3 regions of the Paenibacillus segetis genome follow, and region 2 is predicted to be linked to each of the others. Evidence: predicted binding sites of a transcription regulator. Region 2 holds the regulator's gene; each other region holds the start of a gene.
The links. Region 2 encodes LexA, which represses DNA repair genes until DNA is damaged. Its sites were predicted from a motif close to CGAACATATGTTCG; they were not measured.
Positions count from the first base shown of each region.

Region 1: IEW05_RS12880 (DNA polymerase IV) is a predicted target of LexA. The motif match lies at 1,968-1,981, and genes of this name have one in related genera.
Region 3: recA (recombinase RecA) is a predicted target of LexA. The motif match lies at 2,195-2,208, and genes of this name have one in related genera.

Region 1 is NZ_BMFT01000001.1:2,744,766-2,752,194, forward strand. Features, by position in the region: gene hmpA (NO-inducible flavohemoprotein) at 23-1,240, shown strand; gene IEW05_RS12875 (Crp/Fnr family transcriptional regulator) at 1,336-1,833, opposite strand; gene IEW05_RS12880 (DNA polymerase IV) at 2,076-3,329, shown strand; gene IEW05_RS12885 (YhjD family protein) at 3,326-3,808, shown strand; gene IEW05_RS12890 (Gfo/Idh/MocA family protein) at 3,912-5,015, opposite strand; gene IEW05_RS12895 (ThuA domain-containing protein) at 5,038-5,769, opposite strand; gene IEW05_RS12900 (Gfo/Idh/MocA family protein) at 5,800-6,960, opposite strand; gene IEW05_RS12905 (LacI family DNA-binding transcriptional regulator) at 6,962-7,429, opposite strand, start outside.
Region 2 is NZ_BMFT01000001.1:2,295,227-2,302,655, forward strand. Features, by position in the region: gene IEW05_RS10700 (HAD family hydrolase) at 1-356, opposite strand, end outside; gene IEW05_RS10705 (LPXTG cell wall anchor domain-containing protein) at 416-952, opposite strand; gene IEW05_RS10710 (DUF896 domain-containing protein) at 1,024-1,197, opposite strand; gene IEW05_RS10715 (LysM peptidoglycan-binding domain-containing protein) at 1,444-1,698, opposite strand; gene lexA (transcriptional repressor LexA) at 2,024-2,650, shown strand; gene IEW05_RS10725 (SDR family NAD(P)-dependent oxidoreductase) at 2,834-3,595, opposite strand; gene IEW05_RS10730 (hypothetical protein) at 3,681-4,010, opposite strand; gene IEW05_RS25610 (hypothetical protein) at 4,254-4,487, shown strand; gene glnA (type I glutamate--ammonia ligase) at 4,586-5,914, opposite strand; gene IEW05_RS10745 (MerR family transcriptional regulator) at 5,936-6,346, opposite strand; gene IEW05_RS10750 (methionine gamma-lyase family protein) at 6,428-7,429, opposite strand, start outside.
Region 3 is NZ_BMFT01000001.1:1,495,779-1,503,207, forward strand. Features, by position in the region: gene IEW05_RS06885 (competence/damage-inducible protein A) at 1-1,203, shown strand, start outside; gene recA (recombinase RecA) at 2,284-3,342, shown strand; gene IEW05_RS06895 (regulatory protein RecX) at 3,469-4,296, shown strand; gene rny (ribonuclease Y) at 4,596-6,140, shown strand; gene IEW05_RS06905 (TIGR00282 family metallophosphoesterase) at 6,257-7,051, shown strand; gene IEW05_RS06910 (stage V sporulation protein S) at 7,162-7,422, shown strand.

The sequences.
Region 1 (7,429 bases), 450 kb from region 2:
TCTTTAGGAAGAAGGTTCTTACATGCTCGACTCAAAAATGATTGAAATTATTAAATCCACCGTCCCGGTACTTGAAATTCATGGACAAACCATTACAACAACATTCTATCAAGCTATGTTTAAAAATCATCCCGAACTCCTCAACATATTTAATCATGCTAACCAACGTCAAGGTAAACAACCTACAGCGTTAGCCAATGCTGTCTATGCTGCCGCTGTACACATTGATCGTCTTGAGGAAATTCTCCCTGTTGTCAAAGGGATCGCTCAAAAGCATCGGGCTCTAGGTATTCGGCCAGAGCATTACCCCATCGTAGGAGAAAACCTGCTAGCTGCGATCAAGACCGTACTTGGTGATGCTGCGACGGACGATATCTTGGAAGCATGGGGTCAAGCTTACGGTATCATCGCCGATGTGTTCATTAGCGTTGAAGCGCAAATGTATAATGAAGCCGCACAGCAAAAAGGCGGATGGGACGGTTTTCGTCGTTTCGTAGTTGATCGTAAGGTGAAGGAAAGCGAGGTTATTACCTCCTTCTATTTGAAACCAGAAGACGGTAACGAAATTGCTTCCTATCAGCCAGGACAATATATTACAATTCGCGTCAAACCCGAGAATCAGGAGTTCACCCATCTTCGTCATTACAGTCTGTCTACTGCTCCTGGCCATGCTTATTATCGGATTTCCGTTAAGAGAGAAGATGCCATCTTGAACCAACCTGCGGGTATCGTGTCCTCTTATCTGCATAATGAAATCGGAGAAGGAGATATTCTAGAGCTCACTGCACCAGCTGGAGATTTTACTTTAGACCAGTCGAAACAAACTCCAGTTGTCTTGCTAAGTGGCGGTGTCGGACTCACTCCAATGGTCAGTATGTTAGAAACGATTGTACAGAATACTCCGGAGCGGAAAGTCACCTATATCCATGCTGCACGTAATGGAAGCCAGCATGCGATGAAGGAACATATCATTGAACTCACTAACCAGTATTCAAATCTTCAGTCCTACCTCGTCTATGAATCACCTGAAATGGATGAAAGCTGTGATAAAAGCGGATATATTGACCTTCCATGGTTACAAACCATCGTTGATCCCCAAGCGGATTTCTACTTCTGCGGGCCTGTACCGTTCATGCGAGCGATCAACCAGGCACTTCGAGAATGGGGTGTACCCGAAGAACGTATTCATTTCGAATTTTTTGGTCCGGCGGATACCCTAGAGAACACAGCATCAGAATAAGCACATCGATAGTTTTCATCCTCCTACGCCAAAAGGCAACGATCTCTATAAGAGATCGTTGCCTTTTTAATATTTTACATAGCGAAATTTATGATCTAATGTCCACGCAGTAATCGATTAACCGTCTCCCGCCTAACACCAATCAGCTGGCCTATCTCTTCCTGCGTTAAATATTCAGTCAGAGGGATACCCTCCGCATGGTTTGTCAACCATTTCTCCAGCAGCTTGAGCCGCTCGGCAGGTGTACCCACGGTGAGATGATCCAGTCGTTCCTGCATGAACCTTACCTTTTCCTGTAACAACTTAGCTACTTCAAGCGGTTTCTTAGGATCCTCCTGCAACTCTCGGTACCATTCCTGGGCAGGAATCGTCTCTACTTCACTGCGTATAAGTGCTATTGCCGTGCCATGGGTCTCCTTAGGTGAAATTAGAGAATGATGTGGGACTGTTTCCCCAGGGTATAAAATATTGAATAAAACCATGTTCCCATTTTCATGTAGACGCGTCACTTTAAATAGCCCACTCTTGATATGATATAAGAACTCCCCGTCATCCCCCTGATGAAATAAAATCTCTCCCTTATGTAAAATCATTCTATCTCTCCATTCCGACAATCGCTATTAAGGCTTATTATACCAAAAAACTAAGACAAGCTTCACACTCAAAAATAACCTCTGGATTATTTACCCTTTGTATTATTAAACTGAATCTGGTATATAATAAAATACGAACATACTTTCGCATTTTTCATAAAATGAAGAGTCATGGAGTCAAAGTTTATGCTTGAATATACCCTGTTCCATGATCACGATCATTTTTAACGGAGGGTTAACCCATGACGAGACAAATTTTTCTAATTGACGGACAGTCCTTTTACGCATCCGTGGAAAAAGCGGCTCATCCCGAATATCGCGATAAGCCCGTTGCCGTCGGAGACCCTGCAAGGTTAAACGGTATTGTACTGGCGGCATGTCCTATCGCTAAATCTTACGGTGTAACTACGGCGTCACGAGTCGGAGAGGCATTAGCTAAATGTCCAGAATTGATTGTCATCCGTCCCAGAATGCGGACCTATATTCAAATCTCGCTATTCATCACGCAAATCTTCGAATCCTATACAGATCTTGTGGAGCCTTACAGTATCGACGAGCAATTCTTGGATGTTACGGGCTCGTCCACCTATTTCGGATCTCCTCATGAACTAGCCAAAACGATTCAAAACCATGTGCTTCTATCAACGGGTGTCTGGACGAGGGTTGGCATCGGGCCCACGAAAGTTCTCGCCAAAATGGCGACCGATAATTATGCCAAAAAGATGCCGGAAGGAATATTTGAACTCTCATTTGATAAATTAGAATCCACCCTATGGAAGCTTCCCGTGCATCATATGTTCATGGTAGCATCCGCGATGACCCGTCATTTTACCCGAATGGGTCTATCCTGTATCGGTGATATTGCATGTATGGAACTTGCTGAATTTAAGCAACGAATGCGGCGTGAAATGGGCAAACAAAGCGATATCCAGGCGGAATATTACTGGCAGGTTGCAAGGGGTATCGATCCAAGTCCCGTTGTATCTGGAATACGCCATCAATTAAAATCAGTCAGTCATGGCAAAGCGCTTCGCTGGAGTCTATATACCCAGCTCAAAGACATTGAAATCGTCTTACTCGAGCTAGTCATAGAGGTCTGCCGACGCACCAGGCGGCATCATTATATGGGCTCAGTTGTTTCCGTCTCCGCTGCGGAAACGGATGGTAAACGCTCCACTTGGTTTAGTCGACAAACAACACTACCACAACCGACTTCCCTAACCCATGAAGTTGCTGCTGCTGCACATAAGCTATTCATAGAACACTGGAGTGGATTACCTCTCAGCAACCTAAGTATTTCCTTGTCTCAACTGACGGACGATAGCACGATCCAACTTACCCTTTTTGAAGATCGATCGCTGGCTTATCGTAAAGAACGAACGATCGATGGAATCAAAAATCGATACGGAAGCGATGCTATTGTGCGCGCCTCTTCTCTAATGGAAGCCGGTGTGGCACGAGAAAGAGCCGAACAAATTGGAGGGCATTATAAATGAGTAAGCTTGACGATAACGAACGATGGAAATCTAAAATGTTATTGACAGAGCATGTTGAGGGATATGAACAACGACAACAGTCTCATGAGAATAAGATCATTACTACCGAAGAACGGACGATGATCCGTGACTATATTTTACTACCGTACATGGAAAAGATGGTTCAGAAGAGCCTGGCTGACATTGAATACTCAACTAATATTCTAAAGCGCTTGTATCTGATGGCTGGCCAAAAGATCCTAGATCAGATCGTAAACGATTTATACAGACTACGACGTGAGCTTAAACGGCGGAATATCAAACTTTTGACGGAAGAGCAATCCGAGATGGTTATCTATCATCGTTATTATTGCCGGGGATATGAGGAACAGTTTGGTATGACTCGTGATATTATGCGAGCAGAGATAAGCGTACAATTGACAAAGTATATCTCTGGGTTAACCGCGCAGCTCAAAGAATATTCCAAAGAAAAAAAATAAAATAAGATAAAATAAGATAAGGAAGCATCCTATAACTAACGACAAAAAAGAACTCTAGCCGATAGACCAGAGCTCAGCAAAAGCTTATTTAATCATTTAAACTTTAATCTAAGGTATATGGCGCAAGTCCCAATGGCAACGCTAGAGGACGGCTGCACGTACTCTTCATCTCGTAATGGCTACGGGAATCAGACGAATCATGGAAAGCCCACATCGCCTCAAGCACATGATAAGCAAGCTGGCCGCTGGCACGATGCTGCCTTCCCGTAACAATCGCATACGCCATATCCGCTGGTCCAATACCACGTGTATTCTCATCGTATCCTGGTAGCAGAGGTTGCTCCGTCCATTCGCTTTCACCTTTCCGGCGGATCTTGACCGGGCCACCAAACGTGTTCGGATCAGGTACTTGTATCGTCCCTTCGGTACCGTATATTTCGATAGGAGGAAGATCGCTACCTCCAAAAATATCAAAACTGGTAATCAATGTGGCAATAGCTCCATCCTGGAATTGTATTGTTCCCGCGACATGAGTCGGGATGTCTACCGGAATCTTTTGTCCTGCTTTCTTCTCACTTGTGATGGTCCGCTCCTGAAGTGCCTTACTAGTCATTCCCGATATCGTACGAATCGGACCCAGTAGTTGCACTAGCGCTGTTAAGTAATAGGGCCCCATATCAAACATCGGCCCCCCTCCGGCAGCGTAGTAAAATTCAGGATCTGGATGCCAATGCTCATGCCCCCGAGACATCATAAATGAGGTTGCTGCTACAGGACGGCCAATCTTTCCGTCTTCTATCAGTTGAAGCGCCGTTTGGATTCCCGCTCCAAAGAAAGTTTCCGGTGCACTTCCGACCAATAGTCCTTTGGAGTCTGCGCTCTCCAGCATTTTGCGACCATCCTCTGTTGTAACAGCCAGTGGTTTTTCTACGTATACATGTTTTCCAGCCTCAAGCGCCTTCAAGCTGACCTCTGCATGTGCTGCCGGAATCGTTAAATTAATAACCAATTCAATCGCAGGATCATTAAGCAATTCCTCGGTAGTATAGACGTGAGGAATATTATATTTATCCGCCTGCTCCTGAGCTCTCTTCAGATCCATATCAGCGCAAGCAACAAGGTCCAGTATCTCGAACTTTTGACAATTTTCCATATAAATACCGCTAATTTTTCCGCACCCGATAATGCCGACCTTTACTTTATTCATGAATGATCTCTCCCAAGAGGTTTTATTGACTATCTCCCATGCCGCTATAGCTATTTCGAAGTGTAGGGACTTCTTGTTCTGCAGACAAGGCAATTCGTTTACCGTCCGCTGCCCACAATAATCCTCTTCGCATCAGCTCTTGTACTTGGGGCATTTCAACGATGTCCGCATGATGGCCTAGAGAGTTATAATATACACGCCCTATCCCCCAACGTTTACTCCAAACTACGGGCATATCCACTGCTTTGTTCAGCGCGTGAGGTCCATCCACTACAGGAAAACGGGTTGTTGCCAGCACCTCTACAGCGGGATCGACATGCAGGTAATATTGCTCCGAGGTAACGCTGAAATCCTCTATCCCCTCAACTAGTGGACTTGTGCTCTGTCTGATTTCTACAGTATATGTAACGCCATCGTTACCAGGATGAGCTACCCATTGCCCTCCTGTCATAAACTGCCAGTCTACGTTATTGCGGAATGAATCGCACATTCCACCATGGCAACCCGCTAGTCCTGTTCCATTCTGCACGGCTGCCGATACGTTATCAACTAATTCCTGGGAGATTTCTCCCATCGTCCATACCGGGACAATAAGATCTAATCCCATGAGCTTCTTTGCATCCGCAAAGGCTTCCAGTGTATTCGATACTTCTACTTCAAACTGCTCCTGTCGTAAAATGGCTGCGAAAATGCCTGCAACCTGCTCCGGCTCATGTCCATCCCAGCCGCCCCAGACGATCAATGCTTTTCTCATCATTTGCGTTCCTCCCAGTGGTCTATTACATTACATTTCAGATATATTCACCCAGCGGCGTTCATCAATCGAGCGTTCAACGGCTTCAAGCACGGCCTGGCATTTCACTCCGTCATGGAAATTAGGCTCTGGCTGTCGCCCTTCCTCAATAGCGGATGACAGCTCTAACATTTCATGAATGAACGTGTGCTCAAAACCAATCGTATGCCCCGGCGGCCACCATGCTTCGGCATAGTCATGTGCAGGATCTGTTGCCAAAACTCGGCGAAATCCTTGTACATCCTCATGATCGGAAGTTAAATAAACTTCAAGCTCATTCATCCGTTCAAAATCAAATTTCACACTACCTAAACTTCCGTTAATTTCAAAAGAATTCGTTGAGCGGTGTCCAGCGGCAAATCGCGTTGCTTCAAAACTACCCATGGCACCGTTTTCAAAACGGGCTAAAAACAACGTCGCGTCATCAACAGTTACAGGACCCTTAGGATCATCCTTACTTCCTTTAGCGCTTAAGCCCGTCATTTCCGTGGCAATCGGACGCTCCTTGATGAAGGTCTCACTCATCCCGATAACCTCATGTATATCACCAACTAGAAAATGAGCCAAATCAATGAGATGAGCACCAAGATCACCATGTGAACCTGACCCAGCGATTTCCTTCTGTAATCTCCAAACCAATGGGAATTCGGGATCCATAATCCAATCCTGCAAGAACCAAGCTCTAAAGTGATAAATAGTGCCTAATCTTCCACTCTCCACAAGCTTCTTCGCCAATCTTACCGCGGGAGAAAAACGATAGTTAAATCCGACCATATGAACGATACCCGCTTCTTCAGCAGCATGTAGCATTTCCCGAGCATCCTCTAAAGTTAGCGCAAGCGGCTTTTCGCAAAAAATATGTTTACCCGCCTTAGCTGCAGCCAGCGCAATTTCCTTATGCGCATTGCTAGGTGCATTGATATCAATAAGATCGATGTCTTCCCGAGAGATTAGTTCCCTCCAATCCGTGACACTGTCACTCCAGCCTAACTGAACTGCCGCCTGATTCACCGCGCCAGCATTTCGCCCGCAAATAACAGACATCTCCGGCTTTATGGCCTGGGGGAAGAACATCGGCAAGCTTCGATATGCATTACTGTGAGCTTTGCCCATAAATTTATAACCGATCATTCCGATACGTAGTTGCTTCATCTTAATCCTCCTTTATTTTTTGTGGAGTAAAGTGACCTTCGGAGTCATTCTTAACTAAAGATGACTCACGCACGACGAGACTAACAGGAAGCTTGATCCGAATTGGATCTTCTACGGGAATTCCATTCCTCAGCATTTCGAGTACACTAGTAGCAGCAATTTCACCTAGATTATAGAAGGGAACTCGGACGCTGCTTAGGGCAGGCGTAGTCAATTCAGCTACCTCCGAATCGTCATAACCAACGATTGCAGGCATTTTCTCTTCCGTAATACCCAACTTTCTTAGTCCCTGCTGCAAACCGATCGCCATTCTGTCATTCGCTACAGCAATAGCCTCAATTTTGTCCAAGCAAGGCACAATGTCTTCAGCAGCTGAGATCCCGCTCTTACGGCTAAAGTTACCTTCGAATTGTAGTGAAGGGTCCCATTCTATACCGGCTTCTTCTAAAGCACGGATATAACCACTCAG
Region 2 (7,429 bases):
TCAGCAGCTAAGGCTTCATCATCAACACCAACAGCTAGAAGTCCACGCCGCCATGACTCTTTACGGTATGCAGGAGCTAATTGCTCTAATTTACGAAATTCAGGTTGCTCACCAGCAGAGAAATTAGCCCAAAGTCCCTCAAAAGGATTAATCCCAATCATTTTCGTGAAAGAAATAGTTTCGTAGGATTCATAGAGCGACCTAGCTTCTTTACGCACCTGTTCTTGAAGTTCGACTGGATCAACACCTTTTACTTCTTGCGCCCTCTTACAAGTTGCTTCAAATGCCTCCCTAACACTTCGATCATCCCAGAGCAACGTATCATCCAAATCAAAACATACCGCTTTAATAGTCATCGTAGACGTCCTCTCTCTCCCTTAGTTACCAAGGTCTGTTTAAGTGATTTTATATCACCTTATTGCTTTTCTATAGTAATGTGATTTGTGTGTGCAAATTCCCCAAGACGAAGTGCCATAGCTTCTGTATCAAAAAAGTTCCGGAACCGATAGAACACCCACTTTGATTCTTTTCCTTTTGGAACAATTACAATTTTACTTTTGTTATGAATGATCTTGCTAACGTTACTAGCATCGAGGTATTTATCTCGATTAAACTTGGAAGTGTACAATCGATTCTTGTCAACGCGTAAATACGGCTTTCTAAGGAAAATCACCACAGCTAAGAGTAAATACAGCCCAATTGTGACCCAAAATAGAGTCTGATTCTCTCCAGTCGCAGGTCCCATTAACCCAAGGGCAGCATACAGAATCGCTATCAAACTCAAAGCACCTGGTAATATGATCTTTCTGCCTTTAAAAATATCACCGTCACCTTTTGCACCAAAAGTTGGACTAGAGCCTTTACCCGATGCAGTTGCTTTTATAACAGGATTTTTCCCCTTTTTCTTCAACTTCACCATGTTCCGCTCTACTTTTCTGTCAAATGAACCCATACATGTTCCTCCTAAAGTTTGATGAAGCATCACCACTAGCATATGTAGGGCCAAGCCTTTCGGCAGGTCCTTTATTCATCCACCACTTCGATTGACTCGAGTTGTTGGCGAAAGTTACTTCTAATGTTATTCAAATACACTTCACGAAGCTGAGCTCTTTCCAGCTTTTCTTCTTCTGTTAGCCCTGATTCTTTATTCTTACGGGCTAATTCATTAATTCGCTGCACCAAAGCATCTATGTCCATAATTCCCTCCTGCTATGATTTTCTGTGCGTTTCACGGTAGTTCAATAAGCTACTTTAAACAAGCTTACAACTGCGTTCGTGTAAGGCATTCATTTCTTACTTTGACATGAGTAAAAGAGCTTGTCAAGGTGATACGACATCACTGTCGTTATCGTCACCAAAACAAGCTCTTACAATTATTCTAACAAATAAAACGTAAGCAAGAAATCTTCATAAACGGATTGTTAATATACTGAATTATTCCTTTTATTTAGGTGGAAGAATTAGAACATCGCCTGATCGAATTGCACTTGCTGTCAGTCCGTTGTAATCCTTGATATGTTCGATATAGATACGTGTATCCTTACCTCTTGGTTTGTGAGCCGTTGCAATCTGCCATAATGTATCCCCCGGCTGCACAATGACCTTCTCCAAGACCACGTCGTGATCTCCTTCAGAAGAAGCAGCAAATGCTGTCACCATTCCCGTACAAGTTATCGTCAACAAGAGAATCACTATCATAATTCTGCTCAAACCTTTATGTATCCCTCTTGATTGAATTCCACTAAGCATAGTTTTCTCCAAAGAAGGCTTATTATGAATACTTTGATATGAACTGTATTTTAACATTTTCCACCACTCCAAACGTGTGTTCTTGTTTATGAATAAACTATAACACGAACGTTTGTTTGATTCAATACTTTTTTAGAACAATTGTTCCCATGAATAAAAATATTCTTTTTCAACCAATTTAATAGATAAATGATAGATTTAGAACTTACGTTTGTACGAACGGTAGTTCTATGTTATAATTTTTCCAAACGTTACTAGATGGGGTTGATATGTTATGTCGAAGGTATCCAGCCGTCAGCAAGCAATTCTTGAATTTATACGCAACGAAGTCCGCATGAAGGGTTATCCTCCTTCTGTTAGAGAAATCGGCGAAGCTGTTGGTCTTGCTTCCAGTTCTACGGTGCATGGTCACCTGGACAGGCTGGAGAAAAAGGGGCTTATTCGCCGCGACCCTACTAAGCCACGGGCTATAGAGCTGCTGGGACAAGAGGATTCAGATCATCTCGGGCTATTCGCCCATTCCGTAGCTAGAGTACCCGTGATTGGTAAAGTAACTGCCGGTGTACCGATCACTGCTACTGAGAACATCGAGGATTATTTCCCACTTCCTCAACACTATGCTGGTGATGGTGAAGTTTTCATGCTCTCTGTCATGGGAGATAGTATGATTGAAGCGGGTATCCATAATGGAGACTATGTGATCGTTAGACAGCAACAGACGGCTAACAATGGAGATATTGTTGTTGCGATGACAGAAGAAGACGAGGCTACAGTTAAGACATTCTATAAGGAGAAAGACCATATTCGATTACAACCAGAGAACGCAACCATGGAGCCAATTCGTTTGAAGCATGTTAGTATTCTCGGTAAAGTCGTTGGTCTGTTCCGCGATTTCCACTAATATAGATGAGGTTCCTTATCTCTTTAAAGATCATAACGAACAAATAACAGCAAGTCGCCATGATCCATGGAGGCTTGCTGTTTGTTGTCTTTGTGTTTCAAATTCTTGTCTCAGTAATTAAGATCTATTGTTCCGCATCTCGTCTCCATACTTTCAAACTATAATCACGCCCAAATCCTATTTCTAGATTGCTGGCATTACATTCCCACCAGTCACAGGTATAAAGGCTCCGGTAATAAAGCTAGCTAAATCAGAGGCAAGGAACGCAACAGCATTAGCGATCTCCTGATCCACTCCCCTACGTTTCAAAGGAACTCCTTGAAGATAAGCTTCATCTGAACCTGCGTCATCACCACGATCCTTCTCACTGATCGTCCATCCCGGGGCTACTTGGTTCACTGTAATCTGGAATTCACCAACCTCTTTCGCAAGCACGCGATAAACACCATCCATTCCTCTTTTTCCAGCTACATAAGCTGATTGATTGGGGAAATTTTGCATTGAACACTCCGTATTAATCCCGATGAACCGCCCTGACCGCTTTGCCTGCATCGCAGGAATGAAAGCTTTCGCCAAATACACGCTTTGCATAACACAAGAATCAAATTGACTTTGATAGTCTTTCGGTGATTGTTCAAGAATGCTTGTCCAAGTATATTGGACAACTGCATTAGCTACGACAATATCAACTTCACCAAGTTCTGCGTCGATTTGTTGTTTCATATTTAGAATTGAAGCTTCTTTCGTAATATCACCTTGTACAATGATTGCCGTCCCACCATCATCCTGAATTTCTTCAAGCAGTTCCTCGGCCTTGGTTCTATTACTTAAATAATGGATAGCCACTTTAGCCCCACAATTTGCTAGAGTTCGTACCATAACGCGCCCCAGCTCCCCAGTCCCTCCAGTCACAAGTGCGATTTTTCCAGTTAAATCTATCTTCATCTTAACAACCCACTCTCTTATATGACTTAAATCTATTGTAACAGTGAGTTTTCAGAAGTGCTACGTAACAAAAATACCTCTACCATCAAAAAGGATGAAGGTAGAGGTACCTGTTTGAAGCTTTTACAGAATAAAAATCAGAAGTAGCAATTTGAATGTCGCCAAATGTTGCACCAGCGCCAGTCAGCAGGGCTGCAACCAGCAGTAGATCAACAGCCAACGTGAGGCTGGTACCCGCTGGGATTGCATAAGTGATTACAGGTGCGTTAACACGAGTGATGACGAGATCAATCGGATATAGACCAAGATTATTCACTGTTACAGTAGCATTCGCGCCTCCTCTTAGATCTTCATAGTAGGATTTATCAACATTGGGTCCGATATTGAAAAATTGTTGCGGTAATAGAATCGCCATTGTGATTCACCCCCCTTGCCCTTTCATAGTTTATTCTATGCTTCATATCTATGAATACATCGAATAATGACGTAGTAGAATAGCATAATTTAAGAGATTGATAAGGAAGATAGGGATAGATGATACTATGATCGTTTTATAGAAGCCCATTTCTAAATTTACTTAGTCAATTGTCTATACACGTTAGTCTAAATAAGCATACTGTGAATCGAGTCAATTAAAAATGTGGAGGTAGATCAATTTATGTCAGAATTCAATCATACAAGTACAGGTATTATCCTTGTTTTGTTTATTTTGTTAGTGATCGTTTCATGCGCATCTATGGGCCATCCTCATGTCGCTAAAGTTGCTGCCGTTACTCCGAATCAACCTTTTACACCAAATCAAGCTTTTGTATCAAACCAATCGTTCACGCCTAACCAATCCTTTATGCCTAATCAATCCTTCATGCCTAATCAATCTATCATGCCAAATTAATCCTCAAATCCGTTTTAATAATTCGGCTTATAAGGAGGTCTTAACCTAGCCATAAAAAAATCCCCCAGCGCAAATGCGCTAGGGGATGGCTCCTTTTTCTAGTACAACGTCATGTATTGGTCACGTTCCCAAGCGTGAACTTGCGTGCGGAACATATCCCATTCGATTTCTTTCAATTCATAGAAGTGAGTGAGGGCGTGATCGCCTAGTGCTTCACAAATAATCTCACTACGAAGCAATTCGTTCAGTGCTTCTTTCAAATCCGATGGCAAGCTAGGAATTCCTTCCTCAACCCGTTCTTCTTCGGACATTACATAGATATTACGGTCAATTGGCTCAACGAGCGGCAATTTATTCTTAATTCCATCAAGACCCGCTTTCAGCATTACAGCCAAAGCTAGATATGGGTTAGCAGCTGGATCCGGGTTACGAACTTCTACACGAGTACTAAGACCACGGGATGCTGGGATACGAATCATTGGGCTACGGTTACTAGAAGACCATGCAACGTAACAAGGAGCTTCATATCCAGGAACCAGACGTTTATATGAGTTAACTGTAGGGTTCGTGATTGCAGCAAATGCACGTGCATGTTTCATAATACCGGCCATATAATGACGTGCTTCTTCACTTAGACCCAAATTATCGCTCTCATCATAGAATATATTCTCTTTCCCTTTGAATAGCGATTGGTTACAGTGCATGCCCGAACCGTTAACACCAAACAATGGTTTTGCCATGAATGTAGCGTGCAAACCGTGGCTCCGAGCGAGTGTCTTAACTACCAATTTGAAAGTTTGAATTTGGTCTGCTGCTTTGATCGCATTAGCATATTTAAAGTCGATTTCGTGTTGTCCTGGAGCAACCTCATGGTGAGAAGCTTCAATTTCAAAGCCCATCTCTTCAAGTGTCAACACGATTTCACGGCGACAGTTCTCACCAAGATCTGTAGGCGCAAGGTCAAAATAACCACCTTGGTCATTTAACTCAGTTGTTGGATTGCCTTTTTCATCTGTCTTGAACAGGAAGAATTCCGGTTCTGGACCAACATTCATCGAAGTATAACCCATTTCTTCTGCTTCCTTCAATGCACGTTTCAAAATGTAACGTGGGTCTCCTTCAAATGGAGTTCCATCTGGCTTATAAACATCGCAAATCAAACGAGCAACGCGATCTTGCGTAACCCATGGGAAGATAACCCAAGTATCAAGATCAGGGAATAAGTACATGTCAGATTCTTCAATACGAACATATCCTTCAATGGATGAACCATCAAACATCATTTTGTTATCGAGTGCTTTTTCCAATTGGCTAACGGGGATCTCAACATTCTTAATAGTTCCTAGTAGATCTGTAAATTGCAAACGGATGAAGCGAACATTTTCCTCTTTAGCAATACGCAGAATATCTTCTTTTGAATAACTCACTATAACATCTCCCCATTTTATTTATATTTTGAAAAAGCGAGATAATTCTCCTTGGATCAGTGATACCTGACCCGGTCTTTTTCCTGTTACCAGTTCTTGTTTGAGCATACGGTATAACTGCGAATCAGACATTTCCTTGCGTTTCTCCTCTGTATCCTTGGAAATAACCGTAGCTTCCTGCGATCCTTTGGACATCGGATTCATAACCTGTTTAATCCCAGCAATATTGACGCCTTTATCAATCAAACTCTTAATTTCAAGCAACCGTTCAACATCAATAAAAGAAAACAACCGCTGATTTCCCGATGTACGTGCAGGTACTATCAATTCATGTTGTTCATAATAACGAATTTGCCTCGCCGTTAAATCGGTGAGTTTCATTACGATACCGATCGGAAAAAGTGCCATATTTCTGCGTATTTCGTCACTCATCGTTATCAACCTTCCACTTGAAGTTCATAGCTTCATTCTATGTTAACTATCCTAACATGTCAATACCTATGTCAGATTCTCTTACAGCAGATTTCGCTCTTTCATCGTTTGCAGTGCTGTCAACAAGCCATACTTAACATGAGCGTAAGTTAGCCCACCTTGCATATAAGCAATATAAGGTTCTCTAATGGGTGCATCTGCCGACAATTCTAGACTACCACCTTGTATAAATGTCCCGGCAGCCATAATCACGGGATGCTCATAACCAGGCATATCCCACGGCTCAGGGACTACATGACCATCTACCGCTGCTGCTCGTTGAATACCTTGAACAAAAGCGATCAATTGCTCAGAGCCACTAAACGCAATAGCCTGAATCAAATCTGTTCGTTGCTCATCCCAGCGTGGTCTACTTTCAAATCCAGCACGCTCGAACAAAGCCGCCGCAAGAACACTCCCCCTAACAGCTTGTCCAACAATTGTAGGAGCCATAAACAACCCTTGGTAAATACCTCGCGTAGTACCCAGCATAGCACCAACTTCGCCGCCAATCCCCGGTGCTGTGAGCCGGTACGAAGCTAATTCCACTAGAGCAGCTCGCCCACAGATGTAACCACCGGTTTCGGCCAATCCACCACCTGGGTTTTTAATCAAAGAACCCGCAATTAAGTCTGCTCCAACCTGTGTTGGTTCTTGTTCCTCCGTAAACTCACCATAGCAATTATCAACAAATACGATACAATTCGGATTCATGGCTTTGACTCTTGCTACCATTTCACCGATTTGACTCACCGAGAAAGAATCCCTCCAATCGTATCCGCGTGAGCGCTGAATGCCAATCACCTTGGTACGACCATTCATTTTTGTAGCTACTGTATCCCAATCCACCGAACCATCAGAGAGTAGAGCAACTTCGTCATATTGAACTCCGAAATCCATAAGTGAACCTGTCCCGTCTCCCGTAGTACCAATCACTTTATGTAATGTGTCATAAGGTGTCCCAGTAATATATATCAGTCCGTCTCCAGGACGTAATACACCAAATAAAGCTGTAGCAATCGTATGTGTTCCTGATGCAAAATG
Region 3 (7,429 bases), 800 kb from region 2:
GCTCAATACTTATCTCAGGAATTGGCGTCGCTTGGTATTGATGTATATGTACAAACCGTGGTAGGTGACAATATAAATCGCCTGTGTGAGGCGGTACGACTCGCTTCATCCCGTGCCGATCTCATGATTTTCACTGGGGGAATTGGGCCTACACAAGACGATATTACGAAGCAAGCACTAGCTTCTGTCCTAGGAAGATCTCTACATATCGACCGGATGGCAATGGATAATCTGGATCGTTTCTTTAAAGACCGAGGTACTCCAATGACAGAGAACAATCGGCGACAGGCTTTGGCTATTGATGGTGGCACTCCTCTGCCAAATGAGACAGGGCTAGCCGTAGGAAATGCTATCGCTGAGGATGGTAAGTTCTATATTGTTCTACCAGGACCACCTAGTGAAATGAAACCTATGTTTCAGAATGAGGCGAAACCATGGATTCTCCAGCACGTTCTGACGAACGAGATGCCGATTTATTCAACAATGCTCAAATTTGCCGGCATCGGTGAATCTTTGCTTGAGACGAAATTGATGGATCTGATTGAGAATCAGACCGATCCTACGATTGCGCCTTATTCAAAGGAAAGCGAAGTTACGATTCGCATCTCGACGAAGGCGGATAGTGAGAGTGAGGCATCAGGCAAGCTAAAAACGATGGAGCAGGAGATCGCTTCTAGGTTATCTGAGCATCTCTATGCGAATGAGGATGTTCCAATCGAGAAAGTCATTATAGATATGATGACAGAGCAGGGGCTTACTTTAGCCGTAGCGGAGAGTTGTACGGGCGGTCTTTTGATGGAGACAATTACTACGATTCCGGGCAGTGCTACCGTGTTCATTGGCGGAATCGTATGCTACTCCAACGCAATGAAGGAGAAGTTACTTAACGTACCGCATGACATGTTGGAGGGTGAGGATGCGCCTGGTGCTGTTAGCGCTGAAACGGCGCAGGTACTCGCTGAGCAGGTGCGGATGATTGTTGATACAGACTTTGGTGTATCCATTACTGGTGTGGCTGGCCCGGGGTATTCTGAGCGTAAACCTGTTGGCCTCGTCTACATCGCTATATCCCGTAGAGGTGGCGACACCATGGTGATGGAGCTGAACCTAAAAGGGAACCGCGATACGATACGAATCCGTTCTGCCAAAACCGTCCTCTATCATTTATGGAAGCAACTTAAAGCGAACGAAGCTGCTAATTAATCATCTTGCATGTCCCCCATGCTAAGATGTATAATCAAGTCACGGAAGAACCGTAGCTAACTGACCCAGTTGTGCTACGGTTCTTTTTTTTATGAAATTTTGTCGTTGAGGGGAGTGAATAAATAAAATTGGTGAATAAGTACGCTACGCATGCCGTTTGATCCTTCGATCGCTGTTGTATTCGGATTATTCGATTAGATTAATTACCATGAGGTAATAATCCGAATACAAAGGCGACCACTTCGTTTCTCCAGATTCAAACGTCCCGCTTCGCTATCTATTCACCGAAGAGCAATATTCACTCCCCCAACTTGGGAGCTCTTAGTAAGGCAGTGTATATTCGATTAGCTTGTCCCCTGTGGGGCCAGCGACTCTATACACAACAGTATTAGATAGTCACTCCACTACAGTCAATCTAAGACTTTGCTCTAAAGTGAGCGCATCCCCTACGGGGCTAGCGACTCCAAGCACAAAGTAGAAGCAAAGAAGCAAAGAAGCACACCAGTAACAGTAAGCACCAATGCAGGAGCACTCAAGTAGAGCGTGCCCGAAGGGCGTAAGCGACTCTACCTCTCAAAGTCACTCGGGTGCTTCGACAGTAGTAGTGCCTGCAGCATGTTTCAACTGGTAGCCCAGGAGCTCCAAAAGTAAGACGTACCCGAAGGGGGAAAAGCGTTCCACCTACCAAAGTAAAGCGTATCCCCGTAGGGTACAGCGAGCAGGAGCGCCTCTATCACTCCAAGTTCCGTAAAAGCGGGAGACCTGAGGGTGCAACCCTAGGGGCCCTCCCTTAAGATAAGGGAGGGTTTGGGTGGGATGTGATCCAGGAAAAGCGTTCCACCTACCAAAGTAAAGCGTATCCCCGTAGGGTACAGCGAGCAGGAGCGCCTCTATCACTCCTAAGTTCCGTAAAAGCGGGAGACCTGAGGGTGCAACCCTGGGGGCCCTCCCTTAAGATAAGGGAGGGTTTGGGAGGGTTGTGACCTATACACGAATGTATGTTCGAAAAAATGCTTGGCAAACGTTCCAAAACAGGTTACAATTACTCTAGGATTTAATCATGAGAAGGATGTGAATTGAATGTCAGATCGTCGTGCAGCGCTGGATATGGCGCTTCGTCAAATAGAAAAACAATTCGGTAAAGGTTCGATTATGAAATTGGGAGAATCCACTCATATGCAAGTGGAAGTTATACCCAGCGGATCTTTGGCATTAGATATCGCTTTAGGTATAGGGGGGCTTCCCCGTGGTCGGATTATTGAAGTGTACGGACCGGAATCATCTGGTAAGACAACGGTGGCTCTGCACGCCATCGCTGAAGTTCAGAAGACTGGTGGACAAGCAGCTTTCATTGACGCAGAGCATGCGCTTGATCCTTCCTATGCTAGCAAGTTAGGTGTAAATATCGACGAGTTGCTGTTGTCTCAACCGGACACAGGTGAACAAGCATTGGAGATTGCCGAAGCACTGGTACGTAGTGGAGCGGTGGATATCATAGTTATTGACTCCGTGGCAGCTTTGGTACCAAAAGCGGAGATCGAAGGTGACATGGGGGATTCCCACGTTGGTCTGCAAGCAAGATTGATGTCTCAAGCGCTTCGTAAATTGTCTGGTGCTATCAGCAAGTCGAAGACGATTGCCATCTTTATTAACCAGTTGCGTGAGAAGGTAGGCGTCATGTTTGGTAATCCGGAGACAACTCCGGGTGGACGGGCATTGAAGTTCTATTCCACGATTCGCCTTGATGTACGTCGTATTGAAGCGATCAAGATGGGTAATGACATGGTGGGTAACCGGACACGGATTAAGGTCGTGAAGAACAAAGTAGCACCTCCGTTCAAACAGGCTGAAGTTGACATCATGTATGGTGAAGGTATTTCCAAAGAAGGTAGTATCGTTGATATCGGTGTTGAGCATGATATCGTGGATAAGAGTGGTGCTTGGTACTCTTATTCCGGAGAACGGCTGGGCCAAGGACGCGAGAACGCGAAACAATATTTGAAGGATCATCCAGAGATTGCGGACCTCATTGAGCAGAAAATTCGCGAGGTCAGCAATTTGACAACGACGGTTCCTCCGACTTCTGAAGCGGACCTGGAGCAGGAATTGAAGGAAGAGCAAGAGCTTCTCGAAGATTAATATATTTTGGAAGTAGTTGATCGCTCTGATTCCCGGCGGATGTTCGCCGGGACAGAGCGTTTTTGGTATAGACGGGGATATTTTTTAATAAATCAACATTAATTAAGAAGCAAAGGAGCGGGCGGGGTGGATCATCGATATGAGAGCTGGGAGAAGCGAGGACGACAGGATAGAACAAGAGCTGGAGGCGGTCGTGAGAACGAGGTTGTTGATATCTCGGATGAAAGTTCTTGGGGCCAAGGTTCTGAGAATCCGAAACAGGAAGAAAGTGGACTATCTACTTTTCCGGAAAACATAGATCTGACGATTACTTCTGTTCAACTTCTTAAACGACCGAAATTCCGTTATCGGATCTTCTTTGGTCCATATGCGCTTGATGTTCATGAAGATGTAATGATTAGATACCGGATGATCCAGGGGGCTATTTTTACCAAGAACGATTTAGAAGAGATTGTATCAGCAGATGAGCGGCAGCGAGGATATGCCGATGCTCTACTCTATTTGAGTCGAAAGCCGCGTACTGCACATGAGATCTCGCTCCGGCTTGCTGAAAAAGGCTGGAGCCCCGAAACGATCAAGGAAGTGATTGAACGTCTTGCGAGCGAAGGCTTTATTGATGATGCCGCTTACGCGCTAGAATGGGCCGGGCAGCGGGTTAAGAATCGGGGCAAGGGCAAGCTGTGGGTAAGACATGAACTGCGTCAGAAGGGCGTCTCCAAGCCTCTCATAGAGGAAGCGCTTAACGAAGTGAGTGAAGAGGATGAATTCGACAGCGCATTACAACTGGGTGCGAAGAAATGGAGAGCGACGAAGGGAGAAACGTTAGATCGGAAACGCAAGACTGGAGCGTTTTTAATGCGACGCGGTTACTCTGGAGGGTTAGTTTCTAAGGTGATTAGTGAATTGTGTCTGAGAGATGGAGTAGATGGATTAGAAGACTGGGAAGACTTATAGGACCAAAAGACGACTTATCTTGTCATTTGCTTGACAACTTCTTTCGTCAAATAATAAAATGAGTATGAATCTATATTTAATGGAGTCTTTTTTCCTTCCAAAATTATGGCTCTATAGAGATTCTGTTCGCCTATCATGAAGGTCTGACTTCCGTACTTTTGCGGAAATATCGTGCATTTGCATGAACAGCCTACCTGAATCGGCCTGTAATCGATTCTTAGTATGATGATGAATGAGTTAATTACAAATTGGAACAATCCCAAGGAATACCTTGGAGGAATCAGCGAGGGGGTGAACAGATGCCATCAACAGTAATCTGGATCGTTCTCGTTGTAGCCGCTTTATTCTTGGGGTTCGTGGTCGGGTATTTTATTCGCAAATCTCTTGCGGAAGCTAAAATTTCCAGTGCAGAACATGCTGCCAGTCAAATCTTGGAGGGTGCCAAGAGAGACGCAGAAGCACTGAAAAAAGAAACAGTTCTAGAAGCCAAAGATGAGATTCATAGGCTCAGAACTGAAGCTGATAAGGACATTCGTGAACGTCGAAATGAAACTCAACGGCAGGAAAGACGATTGTTGCAAAAAGAAGAGTCGCTGGATAAAAAATTAGATTCACTTGAACGCAAAGAAGAGCAAGTGGCAGGCAAAGAGAAACGTATCGAAGAAACACAACAACAAATTGACCTGATTTACAAGAGCCAGGTTCAGGAACTGGAACGCATTTCGAATTTAAGCATGGAAGATGCTCGTACCATTATTCTTAACAATGTGGAGCAAGAAGTTCGCCATGAATCGGCGCAATTGATCAAAGATATTGAGCAGCAAGCGAAAGAAGAAGCGGACAAGAAATCTCGTGAGATCATTACACTTGCCATCCAACGCTGTGCAGCGGATCATGTAGCTGAGACTACGGTGTCAGTGGTAACGTTGCCTAACGAAGAGATGAAGGGACGGATTATCGGACGTGAGGGACGTAATATACGGGCTCTTGAGACGTTAACCGGTATTGATCTTATTATCGACGATACACCGGAAGCGGTTATTTTGTCGGGATTTGACCCTATTCGTCGTGAAATTGCTCGTACTGCCTTGGAGAAATTAGTTGCAGACGGACGGATTCACCCAGCGCGGATTGAGGAAATGGTTGAGAAATCTCGTCGCGAAGTTGATGAACGCATTCGTGAGTATGGGGAGCAAGCTACTTTTGAAGTTGGCGTACACGCGTTGCATCCTGACTTGATCAAGATTTTGGGACGACTCAAGTTCCGGACAAGCTATGGTCAGAACGTGCTGAAGCATTCAATGGAAGTCGCTTATTTGACTGGTCTTATGGCCGCGGAACTGGGCGAAGACATCGTGCTTGCAAAACGCGCAGGTCTATTGCATGACATTGGTAAAGCGCTTGATCATGATGTGGAAGGTTCACATGTTGAAATTGGCGTGGAACTAGCGAAGAAGTACAAAGAGCATCCAGTGGTTATTAACAGTATCGCATCCCATCACGGGGACTGTGAAGCCACTTCCGTTATCGCGATGTTGGTAGGTGCAGCCGATGCATTATCGGCAGCAAGACCAGGAGCGAGACGTGAAACGTTAGAAACGTATATCCGGCGTCTGGAGAAGCTTGAGGAAATTTCTGAATCATTTGAGGGCGTTGAGAAATCATTTGCCATTCAAGCGGGCCGTGAAGTTCGGGTTATGGTTCAGCCTGATAAGATCGATGATGCAGAAGCATTCCGTCTTGCAAGAGATATTACGAAGACAATTGAAAGTGAACTGGATTATCCTGGTCATATCAAGGTTACCGTCATTCGTGAAACACGGGCGGTTGAATACGCTAAGTAAATGGTATAATAAAAAGTGGCCCCTTGAGGGCCGCTTTTTCATTTTGGCCAAAGTGGCTATAATTATAAAGGTACGTAAGGCACCAGAAGTGCACGGCTTATGAGGAGGGAATTAACATTAAAGTATTATTTATTGGAGATATTGTTGGCAACACAGGACGCAAGGCATTGAAAGAGAGTCTTCCCCATTTAAAATCAAAATACAATCCGCATATCATTATTGCAAACGGCGAAAATGCTGCGGGAGGAAGAGGCATTACCGGAGCTATAGCTAGGGAATTTTTTGATTGGGGTATACATGGTTTAACGATGGGGAATCATACGTGGGATAATAAGGAAATATTTGATTTCATAGATGACGAGCCGCGGATGGTTCGTCCTGCTAATTTTCCACCTGGAACACCAGGGTTGGGCCATACTGTTATTAAAGCCAATGGAAAAGAGCTCGCGGTTGTCAATCTGATGGGACGCACATTTCTACCCGCAATTGATGATCCTTTCCGGGTAGCAGACGAGATTCTCGAAGATATATCCAAGAAACATAAACATATCTTAGTAGATTTTCATGCAGAAGCAACTTCCGAGAAGATTGCTATGGGTTGGTATCTTGACGGCCTTGTTTCGTTGGTGGTTGGTACGCATACGCATGTACAGAGCAACGATGACACTATCCTACCTCAGGGGACCGCTTATTTGACTGATGCGGGTATGGTTGGCTCACGTGAAGGTGTGCTCGGTATGCAGCGGGATGCCGTTCTACGCAAGTTTACAACCCAATTACCGGTACGTTTTCAAGTATGCGAAGGTAAGTGGCAGTTCCATGCTGTATTCGTTGAGTTGGATGATGCTACAGGGCGTGCGAAGAAGATTCAAAAGATTCGTCTATTGGAAGATGAGTGGATAATGGATTAGTTAAAAAGTCCGCTGAAGTACCTCTCCTGAAAAATAAGGAATGTATCTGCTACTTCCGAATATCATTGAAGTAGTGGAATTAAACCATTATTCCCAGGGAGGTACTTACCATGGATGTATTAAAAGTTTCAGCAAAATCCAATCCCAACTCCGTTGCGGGTGCGTTAGCTGGGGTGTTAAGAGAACGTGGCAATGCTGAACTTCAAGCTATCGGGGCGGGGGCACTTAACCAAGCCATCAAAGCAGTAGCGATAGCTCGGGGATTTGTGGCGCCAAGTGGAGTCGATTTGATTTGCATTCCGGCATTTACAGATATTGTGATTGATGGTGAAGATCGTACGGCAATCAAATTAATCGTCGAACCCAGATAAACAGATT